DNA from 2 places in the Propioniciclava sp. LT432 genome. Region 1 is predicted to be linked to the other one. Evidence: predicted binding sites of a transcription regulator. Region 1 holds the regulator's gene; the other holds the start of a gene.
The links. Region 1 encodes HrcA, which represses chaperone genes, less so after heat shock. Its sites were predicted from a motif close to TTGGCACTCGNNNNNNNCGAGTGCCAA; they were not measured.
Positions count from the first base shown of each region.

Region 2: a site for HrcA is predicted at 2,641-2,667, ahead of groES (co-chaperone GroES). Genes of this name have one in related genera too.

Region 1 covers NZ_JCAKNE010000016.1:55,556-59,761, forward strand. Annotated here, with positions in the region: gene AC5YDV_RS10385 (inositol monophosphatase family protein) at 1-201, shown strand, start outside; gene AC5YDV_RS10390 (MBL fold metallo-hydrolase) at 202-1,050, opposite strand; gene AC5YDV_RS10395 (hypothetical protein) at 1,060-1,263, opposite strand; gene hrcA (heat-inducible transcriptional repressor HrcA) at 1,354-2,376, shown strand; gene dnaJ (molecular chaperone DnaJ) at 2,397-3,578, shown strand; gene AC5YDV_RS10410 (16S rRNA (uracil(1498)-N(3))-methyltransferase) at 3,613-4,206, shown strand, end outside.
Region 2 covers NZ_JCAKNE010000013.1:1,234-5,439, reverse strand. Annotated here, with positions in the region: gene AC5YDV_RS08585 (response regulator) at 1-462, opposite strand, end outside; gene groL (chaperonin GroEL) at 584-2,188, opposite strand; gene groES (co-chaperone GroES) at 2,200-2,496, opposite strand; gene AC5YDV_RS08570 (DUF222 domain-containing protein) at 2,742-3,758, shown strand; gene AC5YDV_RS08565 (IS4 family transposase) at 4,035-4,206, opposite strand, start outside.

The sequences.
Region 1 (4,206 bases):
GCGCGCGGCGAGTTGGACGGGCTCGCCTACCGGTCGATCCACCCCTGGGACCACCTGGCGGGCACGCTCCTGGTGACCGAGCTGGGCGGGGCGGCGAACGTGGATGACGTCCCCTACGCGCCCGGCGTCAGCGGCAGCATGCTGTCCGTGGGGCGGTCGGACGCCGTGGCGGCCCAGGTGGGCCGCGTCCTGCGCCCCTGATCAGCCCTTGAGCAACGGTAGGGTCGGACGCCGGCGTGGCCGCCCCGCCTCGCGCATGCGGACGATCGCCTGGGCCACGAAGCGCTCAGCTGGCTCCTGGGGCCACGGCCAGGCGCTCGACCAGGCGCCCTCGACGCCCTTGCCCGCGTCGTACAGCTCCTCCGCGCGCTCGTAGAGCCACTGCATCTCACCGCGCTGGGTCCCGGCCGCATCCATGTCGAGCGCCGGCCCGTGGCCGGGGACTATCAGGCAGTCGCGCGGCATCATGCCGGCGACCCAGTCCAGGCTGGCGCCCCAGTCGCCCGGGTGGGAGTCGGGCCCGGCCCAGGGCTCGGCGGCGGTCTCCAGCAGGTCCCCGAGGAAGGCCACACGGCGGGCGGGGACGACCGCGACCGCGTCGTGGTCGGTGTGCCCGCGGCCGAAGTGGGCGAACTCGACGTGGCAGTCGCCCAGGTTGACCGCGTACGCCATGTTGAACGTCGTCGAGGGGGAGGCGAGGTCGGCATCGACCATCCCGAAGGGGGCCAGGGCGTCGGCGTCCGGACGCCGCTCCGAGAGGAGGGTGCGCAGCCCGTCGTGGCCGATCGACTCCACGCCCTCGAAGCCCGCCAACCCGTACAGGTGGTCGTGGTGGGCGTGGGTCACCAGCACGTGGGTGACGGGGACGTCGCCGGCCAGCGCCCGAGCGGCCGCAAGGATCGCGCGCCCCTGGTCGGGGGAACTGCCGGTGTCGATGACCAGGGCGCCGGTGGTGCCGACGACGAGGCCGATGTTGACCGAGTCCGGTTCGGCGACCGCCACGTACACGCGGTCGGCAATGGGCTTGAACTCCGACAGGCTGAACTCCACCTGGCCACCCTACCGGTGCTCCTCCTCGGTCCCGTCCCCCTCCTCGGGCCCGGGACGGCGCTCCACCTCGATGGTGATCGAGCCCGAGTCCAGGTCGTCCGGCTGGCGTCCGCGGCCGGCCTTGGTGGTGTCGACGAACAACCGCTTCTCGGCGTCCTTCCAGCGCTTGAAGTGGGCCAGGCCCGGCTGGAACAGCGTGAAGAAGTCCGACATGGCTCCAGTGTGCACGGGCCGTTCCGGCCCGGTCGTGGGCATGGCGTAGACTGGCACTCTGAGGTGGTGAGTGCCAAGGAGGTGATGGGTGTGCTGGACGACCGCAAGCTGGAGGTCCTGCGCGCGATCGTCACGGACTACGTCTCCAGCCAGGAACCCGTCGGCTCACGTGCCCTCGTGGAGCGGCACAACCTCAACGTCTCGCCCGCCACGGTCCGCAACGACATGGCGGTGCTCGAGGAGGAGGGCTACATCACCCAGCCCCACACGTCGGCGGGGCGCATCCCGACCGACAAGGGCTATCGGCTGTTCGTGGACAGGCTCTCCACCGTCAAGCCGCTGTCGACCAGCGAGAAGCGCGCGATCACCGCGTTCATGGCGGGTGCGGTCGACGTCGACGACGTCGTCCGCCGGACGGTCCAGCTGCTGGCCCAGATCACCCGCCAGGTGGCCATCGTCCAGTACCCGGCGCTGTCGTCCTTGGTGATCCGGCACGTCGAGGTCCTCCGCCTCGGCCCCGACCGTGGTCTGGTCATGTGCGTCTCGGCCACCGGCACCGTCGAGCAACGCCTCGTCCCGCTCCCGCCGGACGGGGACGGCGACGAGGACCTCACGCTCGTCCGTCGCCGGCTCGGTGACCTCCTCATCGGCGCCAACGCCCGCGAGGCGGTCGAGCGGCTGGCGACGTTCGCCGACCAGGTGCCACCCTCGGCGTCCGCCCTGGCCACGACCGTGGCGGCGGCGATGTTGGACATCGTCTCCGGCGACCCCGGGGCCCGTGTGGCCGTCGCCGGCGTCCCGAACCTCACCCGCTTCGGTGACCAGTTCGAGACCACGGTGAAGCCCGTGCTCGAGGCACTCGAGGAGCAGGTGGTGCTGCTGCACCTGCTCGGCGAGGCGACCTCGACGGCGGACGTCACCGTCCGGATCGGGCGCGAGAACCCCTACGAACCGCTCCGGTCGACGTCCGTCGTGGCGTCCGGCTACGGTTCGGACGAACGCGTGTGGGCCACCCTCGGCATCCTGGGTCCCACGCGCATGGACTACCCCTCGGCCATCGCATCCGTGCGCGCTGTCGCACGTTACGTGGGTCGATTCCTCGCTGAAGGCTGAACCGCACACGAAGGAATGAGTTGAGCGACTACTACGAGGTCCTGGGCGTGCCCCGGGACGCCACGGCCGACCAGATCAAGAAGGCTTACCGCAAGCTGGCGATGAAGTACCACCCCGACGTGGCGGACGACCCTGGCTCGGCCGAGAAGTTCAAGGAGATCGGCGAGGCCTACGCCGTCCTCAGCGACGACAAGAAGCGCCAGATGTACGACCTGGGCGGCGACCCCATGCGAGGCGGCGCCGGCGGCTTCGGACCGGGCGGCTTCGGCGGGTTCCCCGGGGGGGCCCAAGGGTTCGACGTCGGCGGCCTGTTCGACGCCATGTTCGGTGCCCAGGGTGCGCGCGGCCCGCGCAGCCGCGTCCGCAAGGGGCAGGACGCCCTCGTCCGGCTCAGCCTGACCCTCGCCGAGGCGGCCTTCGGCGTGACCAAGCCGATCCGCGTCGACACGGCGGTCATCTGCCCGACGTGTTCCGGCCGGGGCGCGGCGGACGGCACCGAGCCGGTGACCTGCTCCACCTGCCACGGCGCCGGCGACGTCCAGACCGTGCAGCGCTCGTTCCTGGGTGACATCCGGACCGTCCAGCCCTGTCCGACCTGCCGCGGCTACGGCACGGTCATCGAGCATCCCTGTGGCGAGTGCTCCGGTGAGGGCCGCGTCCGGTCCACGCGCACGATCAACGTGAAGATCCCGGCCGGCGTGGGCACCGGCAACCGGGTCCACCTGGACTCCCAGGGCGAGGTCGGTCCGGGCGGCGGCCCGTCCGGCGACCTGTACGTGGAACTGTCGGTGCTCCCGCACGAGGTGTTCAGGCGGGACGGCGACAACCTGGAGATGGTGGCGCGTCTGCCCATGACCGCGGCGGCGCTCGGCACCGAAGTGTGGATCGAGACGCTCGAGGCGGACGTCGAGGGGACGCTCCCCGAGGAGTCCCGCGTGAAGCTCGACGTGCCCGTCGGTACCCAGTCGGGGACGCGTCTCGTCATCCCGGGCCGCGGCGTGCCGCGCCTGCGTGGCGCCGGACGGGGCGACCTCGGCGTTACGCTGTTGGTGCAGACGCCGCAGGCGCTGGACGACTCGCAGCGCGACCTCCTCCGCAAGTTGGCAGAGGCGCGGGGCGAGACGCGTCCGGAGGCCACGGTGTCACGCGGTCAGTCGCACAAGGGGTTCTTCAGCAAGTTGAAGGACGCCTTCACCGAGTGACCCACACCCGAAGCGACGACCGAGCCGAGGAGTCATGACCGAAGCCATGTTCCTGTCCGACCTGCACTCACCCCAGGTCGGGGACACTGTGACCATCAGCGGGGACGAGGGCCGCCACGCGGCCACCGTCCGCCGCATCCGCGTGGGGGAGGTCATCACGGTGTCGGACGGCGCCGGCACCGGCGTGCGCGGACCGGTGGTGGCCGTCGACAAGGCCTCGGTGGCCCTGGAGGTGGCGGAGGTCCGCACCGCGGGCATTCCGTCGATCCGGTACCACGCCGTCCAGGCGCTGGCGAAGGGCGACCGCTCCGAACTGGCCGTCGAGATGCTGACCGAGATCGGTGTCGACCGGATCATCCCCTGGCAGTCCAGCCGCTCGGTCGTCCGGTGGACGCACGACCGACAGGAACGCCAGCTGGGCCGCTGGCGGACGACGGCCCGCGAGTCGACCAAGCAGAGCCGTCGCCTGCGCGTCCCGATCGTCACCTCCGCGATGCGCACGTCCGAGCTGCTGGAGCTGATCCCCGAGATGTCGGCCGCCTTCGTGCTGCACGAGTCCGCGGAGCTCACCCTGCGCCACTTCGACCTGCCGACCGAGGGCGACGTCCTCATCATCATCGGCCCGGAG
Region 2 (4,206 bases), on a different contig from region 1:
GGGGCGGCCCGCCACGGTGATCGCGCGGGCGCGGGGATCGATGCGCAGGTCGCCGAAGGTCAGGGAGGGATCCTGCGGCGCCTCCGGTTCGGCGGGGGCGACGCGGCGCAGCACCGTGCGGACGCGGGCCACCACTTCGCGGGGGCTGAACGGCTTGGTCACGTAGTCGTCTGCCCCCACGCTGAGCCCGACCAGCTTGTCGACCTCCGCGTCACGTGCCGTGACGAGGATGACGGGAACCTGGGAGGTCGTCCGGATGCGCCCGAGCACCTCCAGGCCGCCCAGGTCGGGCAGCCCGACGTCGAGCAGGACGAGGTCGATGGCGGGGTCCGCCGCCAGCAGCGCCAGCGCGTCCGACCCGGTGGACGCCTCGGCGACCTCGAACGCATCGTTGGTGAGGTACGCGACGAGCACCTCCCGAATGCTGTCCTCGTCGTCGACCACGAGGATCCGCTGCCTCATCCCGCCCCTTCCCCGCACGGTTGGTCAATGCCTCCGAGGCTACGCGCTCGCGGAAAGGATCGAGGCCCCCACGCCGTGCGTGGGGGCCTCGAACGCCTTCGACGGAAGCCGTCAGGGCGACTCAGTGGCTGTGGCCGTGGTCGTCCTCGGAGTCCTCCGGCTTCTCGACCACGAGGGTCTCGGTGGTGAGCAGGAGCGCCGCGATGGACGCCGCGTTGGACAGCGCGGAACGGGTCACCTTCACCGGGTCGATGACGCCGGCGGCGACCAGGTCGCCGTACTCGCCGGTCGCACCGTTCCAGCCGTAGCCCGCACCGAGCTCCTTGACCTTCGCCACGACCACGTAACCGGCCTCGCCACCGTTCTCGGCGATCCAGCGCAGCGGCTCGACGAGGGCCTTCTCGACGATCCGGACGCCGGCGAGTTCGTCACCGGTCTTGCCCAGGCCGTCGGACAGGACGGAAGCAGCATGGATGAGCGCGGAGCCGCCACCGGCGACGATGCCCTCCTCGATGGCCGCACGGGTGGCGCTCACGGCGTCCTCGATGCGGTGCTTCTTCTCCTTCATCTCGACCTCGGTCGCGGCGCCGACCTTGATCACGCACACGCCACCGGCGAGCTTCGCGACACGCTCGGAGAGCTTCTCGCGGTCCCAGTCCGAATCGGTGCGGGCGATCTCGGCACGCAGCTGCTCGACACGACCGGCAACGGCCTCGGCCGAACCGGCGCCGTCGACGATGGTCGTGTTGTCCTTGGTGACGACGACGCGACGGGCGCGGCCGAGCACCTCGAGGCCGACCTGGTCGAGCTTGAGGCCGACCTCGGCGGCGACGACCTGGCCACCGGTGAGGATCGCGATGTCCTCGAGCATGGCCTTGCGGCGGTCACCGAACGCGGGGGCCTTGACGGCCACCGAGGTGAAGGTGCCACGGATCTTGTTGACCACGAGGGTCGACAGGGCCTCGCCGTCCACGTCCTCGGCCACGATGAACAGGGTGCCGTTGGCGCCGATGACCTTCTCCAGCAGCGGGAGCAGGTCGTTCATCGAGCTGATCTTGCCCGAGTTGATGAGGATGTACGGGTTCTCCAGCACGGCCTCCATGCGCTCGGCATCCGTGACCATGTAGGGCGACAGGTAGCCCTTGTCGAACTGCATGCCCTCGGTGAACTCGAGCTCGGTGCCCAGCGTGTTGGACTCGTCGACGGTGATGACGCCGTCCTTGCCGACCTTGTCGAACGCGTCGGCGATGAGCTCGCCGATCTCGGAGTCGCGGCTCGAGATGGTCGCGATGGACGCCATGTCGGAGGCGGTCTCGACCGGCTTGGCCGCGTCGGCCAGCGCGGTGTTGACGGCCTCGACGGCCGCCTCGATGCCCCGCTTGATGCCGACCGGGTTCGTGCCGGCGGCGACAGCGCGGAGGCCCTCGTGGACGAGTGCCTGGGCGAGGACGGTCGCGGTGGTGGTGCCGTCACCGGCGACGTCGTTCGTCTTGGTGGCGACCTCCTTCGCGAGTTGGGCGCCGAGGTTCTCGTAGGGGTCGGTGAGCTCGACCTCCTTGGCGACGGTGACGCCGTCGTTGGTGATCGTCGGGGCGCCCCACTTCTTGTCGAGCACCACGTAACGGCCCTTGGGGCCGAGCGTCACCTTCACGGCGTTGGCGAGGGCGTCGACGCCACGCTCGAGCGAGCGACGCGCTTCCTCGTCAAACTGAAGGATTTTTGCCATTTGTTGTGTCCTTACTTGGAGACGACGGCGAGGATGTCGCGGGCGTTCAGGAGCAGGTACTCCTGGCCGTCGTACTTGACCTCGGTGCCGCCGTACTTGGAGAAGATGACGACGTCGCCCTCGGCGACGTCGAGCGGGACGCGGTTGCCCTTGTCGTCGATGCGGCCGGGGCCGGTCGCCACGACCCTGCCCTCCTGCGGCTTCTCCTTGGCGGTGTCGGGAATGACCAGGCCCGAGGCGGTGGTGGTCTCTGCCTCCAGGGGCTGGACGAGGACGCGGTCCTCGAGCGGCTTGATCGTGACGGCCACGATGGTGCCCTTTCTTCGTACGTACGGGCCCTCAGGTGGGGACCCTTGGTGGAATCCTTCGATGCCCGCCCAGGACGTCGTCGCGGTGCCGCCTTGGGCTGGCAGACTCGATGGTCGAGTGCCAACCACGACTCTATCCACGCGTTGGCACTCGTTCAACCCGAGTGCTAACGGGCTTGGAGGAAGTTTTCCACAATTTCGTTCTTCTGTTCGATTCTGTCGGGGGCTGCCCTTAGGTTGGGGGCATGGACGAACTCACCGGGCTGGCCCTCGCGGCGGTCGAGCAGGCGCTCGACTCGCTCGCCGGCGCCTCCCGGTCCGGGGTGCCGGCGGCGGCGCGGTTGGCGCTGGTGCGCCGGGCGCGCGTGCTGGCCGACCGCATGGACGCCTTGGCCGCCGTCCTGCTCGCCGAGGCGGACGCCGCGGGCTCCTCCCTCGCGGCAACAGGCACGCCGACGACGAGTTGGCCCTCCCTCGACGGGGCCAGCACGAGCCGCGAGGCGGCCGGAGAGCTGTTCGCGGCGGCCGACGTGAGCCGGCACCCGATCGTGGCGGACGCCGCCCTCTCCGGACGCCTCGGCGTCAGGCAGGCGCGGGCGGTCGCCAAGGGGGTGGACGCGTTGCCCGAAGGCTTGGACGAGGCCCAACGCGAGCGGGCCCAGCGCCTGCTGGTCGAGCGTGCCGCGCGCGAGCCGGCGAATCGGGTGCCCTCGCTGGTGAAGGGGGTGCTCGCCGAGGTCGCCCCCGAGGCCGTCCCCTCGCCCGAAGCCGAGCAGAGCCGGCTTCAGGCCCAGGCGAAGCGGGCTCGGTCGCGGCGGTCGCTGGCGTTCCACTCGGACGGTGACGGGGCGGTGACCTTCCGGGGGAGCCTTCCCGACGCGGACGCCGCCGGATTCGTGCGGATGATCGAGGCGCTCGTGGAGGATCGCCGGGCCGGCCGAGACCGGGCCGCGGATCGGCGTGATCCCCTTGCCGAGACCCGGACGCCGGAGCAGCGCCGCGCCGACGCCCTGCTGATGCTCGTGCGCCAGGCCGAGAACGGCGGCTCGGTGCCGCGCATCGCCGGCGATCGGCCCCGCGTGGTGGTGACCATGCGGGAGGCCGACCTGCGCGAGCGGGCCGAGCAGGCGGGCGTCCTGTCGTCGGGGCAGCAGATCAGTGCCGGTGACTGCGCCGGCTGTGCTGCGACGCGGACCTCCTGCCGGTCCTGCTCGGCGAGCATTCCGAGGTGTTGGACGTCGGCCGCACCCAACGGCTGGTGACGACGGCGATTCGGCGGGCGCTGAGCGTGCGCGACGGCGGGTGCACCTTCCCGCGGTGCACCGCCCCCGACAGCCAGTGCGACGCGCACCACATCGCAATGCCGTTAAGTTAGCTGGGGCTGGCGAGTGTGGATTCGTGGTAGGTGTTCCTGCTTTATTCCGCGGTGTTGTGCACGTTTTGTGTTGTGGTAGGCGGCGAAGTGTCGCTTGACGACCCGCGGGTAGCTCCTGTGTCGTCGGGGAGGATTCGGGTGCGTTACGAGTTCGTCGACTATTTCATTCAGGATCGAGGGGGGAAAGTTCCGCGCCGCTGGAAATGTGGCGTCGGATGATTCTGAGAGCGCGAACGAACGATAATCGGTCGGGGTCGATCTCGGCGAGGTCGGAAGCGTTATGCACAAGTTTTCGGATCGCGTAGTGCGCCAGGAGGAGTCCCCAGATCTCTTGT